DNA from 2 places in the Peribacillus sp. FSL M8-0224 genome. Region 2 is predicted to be linked to the other one. Evidence: riboswitches for the same ligand, from Rfam matches in the RefSeq annotation. Region 2 holds a riboswitch; the other holds the start of a gene.
What was found. Region 2 has a riboswitch for cyclic di-GMP ahead of MKX49_RS16475 (anti-repressor SinI family protein). Riboswitches for the same ligand answer to the same signal wherever they lie in the genome.
Positions count from the first base shown of each region.

Region 1: another riboswitch for cyclic di-GMP. It lies ahead of sinI (DNA-binding anti-repressor SinI); the one in region 2 lies ahead of MKX49_RS16475 (anti-repressor SinI family protein).

Region 1 covers NZ_JBBOOJ010000001.1:4,993,429-4,999,433, forward strand. Annotated here, with positions in the region: one part of gene prfB (peptide chain release factor 2) at 1-162, opposite strand, end outside; one part of gene prfB (peptide chain release factor 2) at 164-226, opposite strand; gene secA (preprotein translocase subunit SecA) at 379-2,892, opposite strand; gene MKX49_RS24330 (helix-turn-helix domain-containing protein) at 3,312-3,635, shown strand; gene sinI (DNA-binding anti-repressor SinI) at 3,775-3,915, opposite strand; cyclic di-GMP riboswitch class I at 3,946-4,031, opposite strand; gene hpf (ribosome hibernation-promoting factor, HPF/YfiA family) at 4,679-5,236, opposite strand; gene MKX49_RS24345 (flagellar protein FliT) at 5,489-5,833, opposite strand; gene fliS (flagellar export chaperone FliS) at 5,833-6,005, opposite strand, start outside.
Region 2 covers NZ_JBBOOJ010000001.1:3,420,203-3,426,207, reverse strand. Annotated here, with positions in the region: gene MKX49_RS16500 (NAD-dependent epimerase/dehydratase family protein) at 1-199, opposite strand, end outside; gene MKX49_RS16495 (sugar transferase) at 220-771, opposite strand; gene MKX49_RS16490 (CpsD/CapB family tyrosine-protein kinase) at 876-1,496, opposite strand; gene MKX49_RS16485 (YveK family protein) at 1,486-2,229, opposite strand; gene MKX49_RS16480 (acyltransferase family protein) at 2,304-3,479, opposite strand; cyclic di-GMP riboswitch class I at 4,316-4,397, shown strand; gene MKX49_RS16475 (anti-repressor SinI family protein) at 4,415-4,549, shown strand; gene MKX49_RS16470 (hypothetical protein) at 5,380-5,511, shown strand.

The sequences.
Region 1 (6,005 bases), 1.6 Mb from region 2:
TGATTCATTCAGGTCGGACAATTGATTGACTTGTTCTTTCAAAGCATTCGTTTCATTGATGACAGTTTGTGCTTTTTGCTGATCATTCCAAAAATCGGGATGTGTCATCTCATTTTCCAGCTGTGCGATTCGTGCCTCTTTTTCATCTAAGTCAAAGAGACCCCCTAAAGTCCGTTAATCGTTGCGCTGTCCGTTCAAGTTCATTTCTTATTTCTGCTAATTCCATTTCTCTTCACCTCATTAAGTATGTTAAAAAAAATCCCTGAAGAGGGATTCCCTTCATTACAAATAAACCTCTTCAAACTATATGCAAACTAAACATGAAAAGAGGCGGCTAGCCTTGGACTTAACCGTCTCATCTTCATTATACACCTAACTTTAGCCTAAATTGCCATGGCAATTCTTATATTTTTTACCGCTGCCGCATGGGCATAACGCGTTTCTGCCAACGTCTTCCTTTTTACGGGCAGGGGCTTTTTTCACTTTTCCCCCGTCTTCTTCCTTCGGATTGACCGCTTGTCCTTTTATGACTTCCTTGCGTTCCAAATTGTTGCGGATTTCAGCCTTCATGATGTATTTCGCGACTTCATCTTCCATTGAAGCAATCATGGCTTCAAACATCGCAAAACCTTCAGATTGATATTCACGTAAAGGATCAATCTGGCCATAAGCACGAAGGTGGATCCCTTGGCGCAGTTGCTCCATTGCATCAATATGGTCCATCCACTTACTATCGACTGCACGAAGAACGATTACTTTTTCGAATTCACGCATTTGTTCTTCAGATAGCTCTTCTTCTTTTTGGTCATAGCCTTCTTTCACTTTGGCTAAAATGAACTCAACCAATTCCGATTCGTTTTTCCCTTCCAAATCAGCCACAGTGATTGAACCTTCATTGAATAGGTTACCATTCAGGTAATCGACAAGGCCTTGTAAATTCCAGCCTTCCTCATCGCCCATTGGTGCAAACGCGACAACATTTCGCTGGATGGATGCCGTGATCATCGTTTCGACGATTTCACGTAAGTTTTCACTTTCCATGACATCGAAACGCTGTTTATAGATAATTTCCCGTTGTTGACGGAGAACATCATCATACTGCAGTAATTGCTTACGTGAATCGAAGTTATTGCCTTCGACCCGTTTCTGTGCGGATTCAACGGCCCTTGTCACCATTTTACTTTGAATTGGCTGGGAATCATCCATACCTAGGCGTGCCATCATGTTTTTCATGTTATCCGAACCGAAGCGGCGCATCAATTCATCTTCCATTGATAAATAGAATTGAGTGACCCCTGGATCTCCCTGACGGCCGGACCGGCCACGCAGCTGGTTATCTATACGCCTGCTTTCATGACGTTCCGTGCCGATGACAGCAAGGCCCCCGAGCTCCTTGACACCTTCACCAAGCTTGATATCCGTACCGCGCCCTGCCATGTTCGTAGCGATCGTTACTGAGCCTTGATTACCTGCATTCGCAATGATTTCCGCTTCACGCTCATGGTTCTTGGCATTCAAAACATCGTGAGGGATTCCTTTTTTGGATAAATAGGCAGATATGACCTCAGATGTTTCGATGGCAACCGTTCCGACAAGCACAGGCTGACCCTTTGTATAACGTTCGGCGATGTCTTCCACAACAGCCTTGAATTTCCCATCAGTTGTCGCATATATAAGATCTGCCCTGTCATCCCTGATGATATTCCTGTTTGTCGGGATCGCAATGACATTCATATTATAAATATTGCGGAATTCCTCTTCTTCCGTTTTGGCTGTACCGGTCATACCTGAAAGTTTTTCATACATCCTGAAATAGTTCTGGAATGTAATCGTCGCAAGAGTCATACTTTCATTTTGGATTTCAAGTCCTTCTTTCGCTTCGATCGCCTGGTGAAGACCTTCACTGTAACGGCGGCCTTTCATCAAACGGCCAGTGAATTGGTCAACGATGACTATCTCGCCTTCCTGGACGACATAATCCACATCCAAATGCATGGAAACATGAGCCTTTAAAGCCTGATTGATATGATGATTCAAAGTAACGTGACTAATATCGAATAAATTATCGATATTAAACGCTTTTTCAGCTCGATTCATCCCATCTTCCGTCAGCTGAACACCTTTTGTCTTCTCATCATATGTGTAGTCCGTATCTTTCTTTAAGGTTCTTACAAACGCATTGGCCTGGATATAAAGCTGAGCCGATTTCTGTGCCGAACCGGAAATGATCAATGGCGTTCTCGCCTCATCAATCAAAATCGAATCGACCTCATCGATGACAGCGAAGTGCAGCGGACGCTGTACCATTTGTTCTTTATATAACACCATATTGTCACGAAGATAATCAAAACCTAACTCATTATTCGTACTGTACGTAATGTCAGCATTATACGCTGCCTGCTTTTCTTCTTTAGAATGACTGTTCAAATTCAACCCGACGGTCAAACCGAGGAAATCATACAATACACCCATTTCGGTGGCATCACGGTGTGCCAAGTATTCATTGACAGTAACGACATGTACACCTTTACCGGTAAGCGCGTTTAAATAAACCGGCATCGTGGATGTTAAGGTTTTACCTTCCCCTGTTTTCATCTCGGAGATATTTCCATCATGAAGGGATGCCCCACCCATGATCTGAACACGGTAAGGATATAAGCCGAGAGCACGCTTTGCCCCTTCACGCGCAACCGCAAAAGCCTCTACAAGCAAATCATCAACGGTTTCCCCATTTTGATAACGCTCTTTAAACTCATCCGTTTTGGAACGCAACTGTTCATCCGATAGCGCAGCAGTCTCATCAGCCAGCGCTTCGACCTGATCGGCGATTTTTTCTAAACGTTTGATTTCTCGCTTATTCGGATCAAAAACTTTATTTAATATATTAAGCATTCAATAACGCTCCTCTATTATGGTAATGATCGTTCAATGACAAAATTCATATAAGTAAGAAGAAACACACCTTCTATTATTACTAATGCACGCTTAATTTTACCACTTCTGTCATAGAGGTACAACTTCATGTCACTTCCCTGGTATAGACCTGAATGCAATTCTTGCGAAAAACAATGGATAAATGAGGAGTAAAACTGTTAAAATAGGAGGAAGTATAAAAAATATGTTGCAAACTCCCCACTATTCCATAAGCAAATGTGAATTATCCATAACCTTCCATCACTAGATGCTGTGTCCTCTCTAGAGATAGCATGTCAAGGTAATCCAACCTTACAGGCGTCATGTTTTGAATGATAAGGTGGGCTGCCGAAACTTATTAGCGGAAGATAAATAGAACATGTTTCGAGGTGGTATTGATGATTGGTGAACGTGTAAAAAAACTGCGAGAAGAAAAGAAAATGTCGATGACTGAACTTGCCGATAAAGCGGGTGTTGCAAAGTCTTATTTAAGTTCGCTCGAGCGGAACTTACAAACGAATCCTTCTATTCAATTTCTTGAAAAAATCTCCTCCGTACTTAACATCCCTGTTGATGCCCTGCTTTACGATGCACCAAATAAGGAAACCTTGGACAATGACTGGATGAAAATCGTTGAGGAAGCCATGAATTCGGGTGTCTCAAAACAACAATTCAGGGAATTCATCGAGTTTAATAAATGGAGAAAAGATAAAGAAGAGTAGAGTGGTAGTGCACTAGTTTACTTACATAATCCTGAAGAATACAGTTTGAATAAGCTAGAATCTCAAGGAAGAATAAACCCTATAAACAGCTATGAATCGAACCACTGTTTATAGGGATGTTCTCGAATTTGTTCGGAACCTATTTTCCATCGTTCTCCTCAAATGTTGCCTCAAGGCTTTCCCGTTTAAAAAAAGCAATGATTTCCTCCTTTTTGAAACCCAAGCTTCTTGCTTCAGAAATCAATTTCACCCATTCTTGATCCATTTCCACATTAGCCACCTCTTCTACCTCCTAAAATACTCTTGTATTTCAGGCAGACCAGCCATCATAGTCACAAGGACCTTAGACCTGTGCCTTTGCGCCCTCATTTTTCAAGGAGTTTGCCTTTGTCGTGGTATTTATTACCAAATACATTACCTATAATCATATTATAACGGATACGTACTCCATATATTGCTATTTTATGTCGGTAATCCACATAAATGCAAAAACTTTTATCCGACAAAATATTACAATATTAAGAAAATTCGAAGTTCAGGTAATTTTTCATAGACTAATTCAATTTCGTTTTTTTGTATAATAGTAAATATTACTCTGCTTAAAATTTCGTTGGGGTGTATTGATTCTCTCGATTGTATGTGCATCGTGGGCTTTTTGCGCAGTTAAATCCTCACCGCAGGTCGGGCAAAGCCACTTTCCATATTCCGCACTGCTAAAAGAAGCCCTATGGCATGTATGGCAATTCTTTCGATACAAATAATCCAACCCCCTCTGCACCTTGATCAAATCGTTTTCTATAAATAACTTATTGTTCTTTTTAAAGAACTAACAATTCGAGTATAGTGCAAAAGATAGGGGTATTTGAATAGGTAAAATTAACTATTTATCTTAATAAAGAACAAATAGTGCTCTATTAAGTGAACTTTCGTGTGTTTTAGAGAACAAAAAAAGCAATCATTTTTTACGTTTCAAACGGATTCTATCAACATGCAAAAAAGCACAACCCAGAGGCTGGGCTGTGCTTTTGATCTTAGAATAATAATTAACTAGGTTCAATCAATCCATAGCGTCCATCTTTTCGGCGGTACACTACGTTTGTTGTATTAGTATCCGCATTCGTGTAAACGAAGAAACTGTGACCAAGCATATTCATTTGTAAAATCGCTTCTTCACTGTCCATTGGCTTTAAATCAAAGCGTTTATTGCGGACCACTTCAATATCATTATCGTCTTCGAATTCATCCACCACTTCGTCAGCTTCCGTATTGAAGGCGAATGCATCGGGTGTAGTCGATAGATTGTTTCGGAACTTGCGATTGACCTTCGTTTTATGTTTACGAATTTGGCGTTCAAGCTTATCATTGATCAAGTCAATGGCAGCATACATATCCGCATTTTCCTCTTCAGCCCGAAGAACCAAATTCTGCATGGGAATCGTCACTTCGACCTTTGATGTATTATTGTTCACTTTTAAATTGACTAACACATTTGCATCTGGTGTATTGTTAAAATATCGTTCTAACTTGCCAATTTTCTTTTCGACGTATTCTCGAATTGCTGGAGTTACCTCAATGTTTTCACCGCGTACGTTGTAATTCATAAAGTGAGTCCTCCTTAAATTAAGACTATACAGTTAGATTCTACAATACCCCTCCGGTTCCTTTTAGAAACACATCATGAAATATGTCGAAATAATGAAACAATTGTCGGAAGGTTTGGAAAGGGTTGATGTCTGCCCTAACTTCATTATATCAAATGCTATGATAGAAAGAAAAAATTAAGCCTATTTTATTTACAGAAAATTTAAAAATATTTAACATAAAAACCGTTTGGACTCCAAAAGGTAAGGAAATCAATTTCTTTTATCATAGAACACGCCATCCACTGATAGACTTTCATACGGATTCGTGTATTTATTGGAAGATTTTTTCTTCTTATTTATTTCCTGGATATCTCGCTGTATCTCCTGCTTTTGGAGCTTCAGCAAGTGATCGACCTGTTGGTTGAGCAACAGAACTCCACGTCCCAGCTGCTGCTCTTCAGCAGTAAAAGGAGGTTTGATTTGGGAAAGGAGTCCATCCCGCTGATCAATCAGCTTTGTAACCCTTTCTATTTTAACATCACGCTCTGTAATCGTGCGATCTTCCAGTACGGCAAGTAATTCAGCAGTCAAATCATGAAAGGCTCTAATCACCATTACACTTGACCGCTTTGGGTGAATTGTTTTTTCCGGTTGATCTGGATTACTTCCTTCCACGTATTCCGGAACTCCGTAACAAGTCCTTCCACTTCTTCCAAAGCAGAAACGTCATTTTTCAGATTCGCTTCGATCAGACGCCGGTTCATGAAATCATACAGACTCATCATAT
Region 2 (6,005 bases):
TAAATGTCTCCATCGCATTTTCAAGCAGGACCTCATCTTCAACATTTCCAAAGAAGGGAGTGACTTTGGCCTGGACATTTCCGATGGATCCGGTGGAGAGGTTATCATATATAGCCACTTCATAATTATTACGGATTAATGTATCAACTATATGAGAGCCAATAAATCCAAAGCCCCCAGTTACTAGTACTTTTTTCATTTTTCATTCCCCCTTTTTTGTTATCTAGCTCCATAACCAGTAAAGACTATGGTCAATGTTCGGAACAAAATTTTGACTTCCATAGCAAATGAGCGGTGTTGAATATAATATAGGTCGTAATGCAGCTTTTCTTTTGGTGATAAATCATAGCCTCCATTTACTTGTGCCCATCCAGTAATTCCAGGTTTTACATATAAACGGTTTTTAAAGCCAGGTAAAAACTTTTCAAATTCTTTATAGAAATATTCCCTTTCAGGTCTTGGCCCGATGAGTGACATATCTCCTTTTAAAACATTTATAAGTTGAGGGATTTCATCAATCCGTGTTTTTCGTATAAAGGCTCCTATTCTAGTAACCCTGGAATCATTTGCACTTGCCCACTTAGGTCCATTTTTTTCGGCATCGATGCCCATGGAACGCAATTTAATCATGTTGAAGGGCTTCCCATCCAGGCCTAGTCTTTGCTGATAAAAAAAAGGGGAGCCAGTTGAATCAATAGGGATAAGAATGCAGAATAAAAGTAAAATAGGTGCTGTTAGTATAAGCATAAAAAACGAGATGATTAAATCCATAGTGCGCTTTATATTAAAATTAGATGATGTCGATAGTGGTTTTGTCAGAATTTCTTCCTGCCTATCGACTCTGACTTTCGAATTCACTGGTTATCCTCCCTGAATTAAGAAATGATCATTGATCCTGAAATTTCAAGATTTGCCCGTTCAAATTGCATTTTCACACCGGCAATTTTCTCTAACTTATCTCTTCCTTCTTGTATCGCTAATATTATGCCATCACAATATTTAGCAATGATATTTGCATCAGGTTTATTTAAACTGTCTGATGTATGGAATAAAATGATGTCAAAATCCTTCTTCCACTCTTCTATCAGAGTTGGAAGGGTTTCTAATGTTAATAAAGTTGCTGGCTCATAAATGGCTTCGCTTGTTGGTATACAGAATAGATGACCCTTAATATGTATAGCATGTTCGTTAATGGGTTTCTCATTTAAAAGCAGGTTGGTCAAACCGAATGAATTATCGATATTAAACACTTGATGCAGCGAAGGCTGGCGCAGATTAGCATCCACTACAAGGACTCGTTTACGCTGCTCAGAAAAGGCAAGTGCTAAGTACGCTGATGCATTTGCAATATTCTGTGATTGTGAAAGAGATGTAATCATTAATATTGAATCGTCTTTATGAAGGTTGGACTCGATATTGTTACATATCGAATAAAATTGCTCTTTATTGATTTCATTTAGGTAAAAGGATTGTTTCCTTGTGAATTTAATACTCACTATATTCACCCCGTTTTGTGGAAGGTAAGGTTTTATATGTTGTTTTACGTTTTCTGTTTATTCTTTTGGTATTCAAATCCAGCCTCCCTAATAATGGAATTCCAAGAAGTTCAAGCTCCCTATCGGAGTAGGTTGAATCATCAAAGTGCTCTCTAAGAAGTGCTAAGCCTATTCCAGCAAAAAAGCCTATTACGATTGAAATGGCTATGATGAATTTCGGCTTTGGGAAAAGCAGTTCTGCTTGTCCCATTTCATTATCATTGAGAATACTAATCTGTTTAACGTTTGTAATGTCTTTAAAATTAGATATCGAATGCCTCGCTACAGTTTGGGCGATGTCCTTAGCGGATTCAGGATTTGAATCCTTGACGGTAATCGTGATGATTTGTGAATTATCTCGATTAGTAATGGAAACTTGCTTAAGTAAGTCATAGCTAGAAGTCTTAAGATTCAATTCCTCTTTAACTCCTAACATGATCTGCGGACTTTTAATGATGTCCATATACGAAAGGGCAAGCTGTCTGTTCTCTTGAACCTTGTTTATCGAGGCTTCCTTTTCATCCATGCTTAATGATCCTGCCAAAACTTGAGTGGAATACTGATAGGTTGGTTTCATAAGGTACATGGACGAAAAAATAATAAAACCAGTAATACAAAGGGTAGATAGAATAATGATAAATATTCGCTTTTTTAAGATTCGTATAAAATCTTTAATTTTTACTTTTTCATTCATCGATTTCACCACTTTTTTAGAGATAGTAAGAATACGTTCACAACTTGCAAAGAATTTTTATATAATAGTAGGAATTATCCTATTTTGCGTTTTAAAGCTATGTGGTCTTTGGAAATTACTTTTTCTTGTTTGTTTCTTGTGAAGTACGATCCGAGCCTCATGCATGGTTTTTCCACGAGTAGATAGGACGCTGAAGAGAGTAAAAAAGATAAGAAAAAGGAAAATATCAATATTAAACCGGTAGGCAGCTTGTTATAGAATAGGTACATCAATGAGAATAAGGATATAAGATGGTACAAATACAAACTATATGAAATCTTCCCGAGAAGAGTTAGCAATCTAGACCTTAAGACCGCCGAAATTTTTTGGGAACATACGCTCATGATGATAAAAATGCAAACACCGAATGAGACAACATAATCCCTAAAAATATAATTGTTTAAAAAATCCACTTCACCAATGATGCCTTCGTACATAAAACAGATAATTGCACCCAACAACCATGCAATTTTTACAGGTTTTTTCATTTTCAAGGTATAGGAAAAAAGCCCATGTCGATATTTCGCTATTATTGCTCCCATTAAAAAAAGAGTACTGTAGTGGAAACTAAGAAGAATGCTTGTTATATCCACATTAGAACCAAACAAATACAAAAACAAAGTCGATGAAAAAATTAAAACAAAAAGCCATAATAAAGAATCTTTAAGCTTTTTTCGTATAAATAAAAAAATCAGAACAGGAAATATAATTGAAATTCTCATTTCGTGCACAAGGGACCATATAACATTGTTATAGGCGTCTGTATTGTACTGCCCTATAAACAAAAGATGTTCTATTAATAAGGAAGGATTATCCGGGCCTGTCCAAGATTTATTAAACCAGTCAGTGATATAGGGCAAATCAATTTGGCTTAAAAGCATTTTAGCCAATATAGCCATGCCTATTGCTACTAGATATGGTATATAAATTCGAAACACTCGTTTTATTAAGTATGTAGAATAGTGGAATTTAGCACTATTAACTGATAAATACAAAACAAAACCACTCAATACAAAGAATAGAATGACAGACTCATTTCCACTGCTAAAAAAAAGGCGTAAAGGAGTTTCCTTAAACAAATAAATCATGTAGGAGCTGCTTGAACCATACTGATAATCAGCATATGAAGGGTATACCATCAAATAATGCCCAATTAACACAATGAGAGCGGCTAAACCCCTTAATGAGTCGAATTCCTCATATCTAGTCATATCCTCCTCCATATGAACCGTTTTTTTTATAATATAGCACTTGTTCTTAATAAAGTATAGTTAGTTCTTTAAAACAGACAAAAATAGACAAAAAAATATAAAGTTAATCATTATATCCTAATTTTCAGGCTCAATTATGAAATTCAAATGGGCAAATAAAAATAAGGGATTCCGGGTTATGGGATAATTCCTATCACCAAATATATATAACGTTTGCAGTTTGGAATTAGCTAGCAAGATAGAGCTGGAAAGATCAAGTAGTTGATGAGAGGATTAAATTACTAGAATAGATTAATAATGAAAATAATTGACATAATAATGTAAATATGGTAAGTTCAACTTAATTATTCGTTATAAAGAACAAATTGTTCTTTGTGTTTTAGCCTGTTGATTCTATCGAAAGATATAAAATAAAAAGCTCAATTAATAATCTTATAGAAGAAAGGATGATTTTTAATGCCTTTATATCAAATGAGAGAAATATGGACACCTTTAAAATTAGTTGGGGTAAAGTTTTTTAAAACAGAAGAAGGAAGTATTTTTATGAAAGTTTTTAATAAACGTCGAAGAAAATTAACGTAATGCAATATCGTTAAGCTTGTTTGTGATGAATCAAAATTCCCAATACCTAGTTGTTTTTTTTAGAATATTGTAGAATGATGACGGAAATTAACGAAAAGTATTTTAATTAATGGCCAGGATTTTAAGTATAATAAACATGAATATAGTATTTAATACTTAGTGAAAAAATTCATGGGCTATTACGATTTCTTAAAAAGAAAGAATGAAAAAATTAACTCCATGAACTAAAATAGGAAGATCATAATGTGAAATATTCTTGAGAAAGGCAAACCTATTGAAAAATAGGGACGCAAAATTACAGGTCTAAGGCTTTGCTAAGACGGCTGTGTTACCACAAATAGGCGGAATTTGTCATGGAAGCAAACAATGAATTGGAAGAATGGGTTTATTTAATGTTAGAAGCGAAAAATTCAGGCTTGTCCATTAAAGATGTAAATGATTTTATTGTAGAAAATGGATCAAGAGAAAAATCTTACATCATGGGATAAGCTATATGTACCTTAGGGAAGGCTGTTATACAGTCTTCTTTTTTATTTTCATTACCGGAAATTACACCGTAAAAGGTATCCAGAATAAAGAACAAGGCGATGATAATAAAAATGTGACCTAATTGAGGGGGATTTTTATTATGGATGTACCTATTGCCTTTTTGAAGGGATTAATGTGGGGGACTGTATTTAGTGTACCGTTATGGTTGGCATTTTGCGGTTGGATAAAGATAATCATGAATTTTATAAATTAAGTGCTTAAGATTTAAATTATTAAAAAATAATACCTACGCAGGATTTAAGAAATATAGCCTATAAAAAATAGTTAATAATACCTAAAAGTCTTTGGTTATGTGCCGATACTATACTATAGGTTTCAAGCAAAGGGACTTCGCAACAGGCGATGTCAGATAGCTGCCATCGAAATATAAGGAGATTATTTGATGACAAAAAACAAATTCATTACGTTCGAGGAAGTTTATGAAAAGAAACAGAGAAGCAAGAGAATTTTTATTGGGACTTATATTACTATTACATTAGTTTTGATATCATTAATGACTTATTTTATGGGACAAGCATAATATGGGGTTGATCGAAGGGGCTGAGGAATCGGTCCTTTTTGTTTTTATCCATATATATTGAGTAGTACTGAATATTAAGAAAATGTTAATATTCAGTCATTTTTCTGTTAGTAAACTAGAATCCGCTTGCCAATCTCTACTATATATGTGATTATCAAATAAATGAGCTATTTTCCTTATTTTTGAAAAAAGGATTAGGACAACAGTATGGAATGGTGGCTCAATTATATATTGGAGTGGAAATTTCGAATGGATTTTTTTGATATTTTAAAAGACACTTTTGCCAAGGGTGAGTCTGGACAAGATGTTACTGTAAAGGAACTTGTGGAGGAGATTAAGGAGAAATTAAGCGGGATCATTGAACAACCTGATAGTATATGATTGTAGATATACATATTGAACATTTTGCTCGTGTCATGGGCGATGGTCACCTTCTTTTCTTTTATCGGTGGAGGATGCGTCAATTAATCTAAGAAATCATTATTGATACATATACTTAAGGAGCATGTTTAACAACATGCTTCTTTTTTATGGTTTTCCATTAAATAGATTAATGATGCATAAGAGGGTGATGAGGGGGAGGAAACAAAATTAGATTCCAATAGGAGTATTGACGGCTATTCTTATGGTTTTAGCTATAGGAGTGCCTCAAAAAGCGTGGTTGAAGATTTCTATCAGTATGAAGTGAATCGGAGTTCGGGAAGTCCTGGGAATTGATAAGTTTTGAAATAAAGCAGCGGTTTCTGAATCGTGCAGATTATGTGCAATATAGGTGCCATGTATTTTTAAAGCAAATGGCTGTCCAGATATTTCAGTATGATAATGTATGACGATATTTAAGAAAGTGAAAAACTAGTGTCTGGATTAGGTTGGGA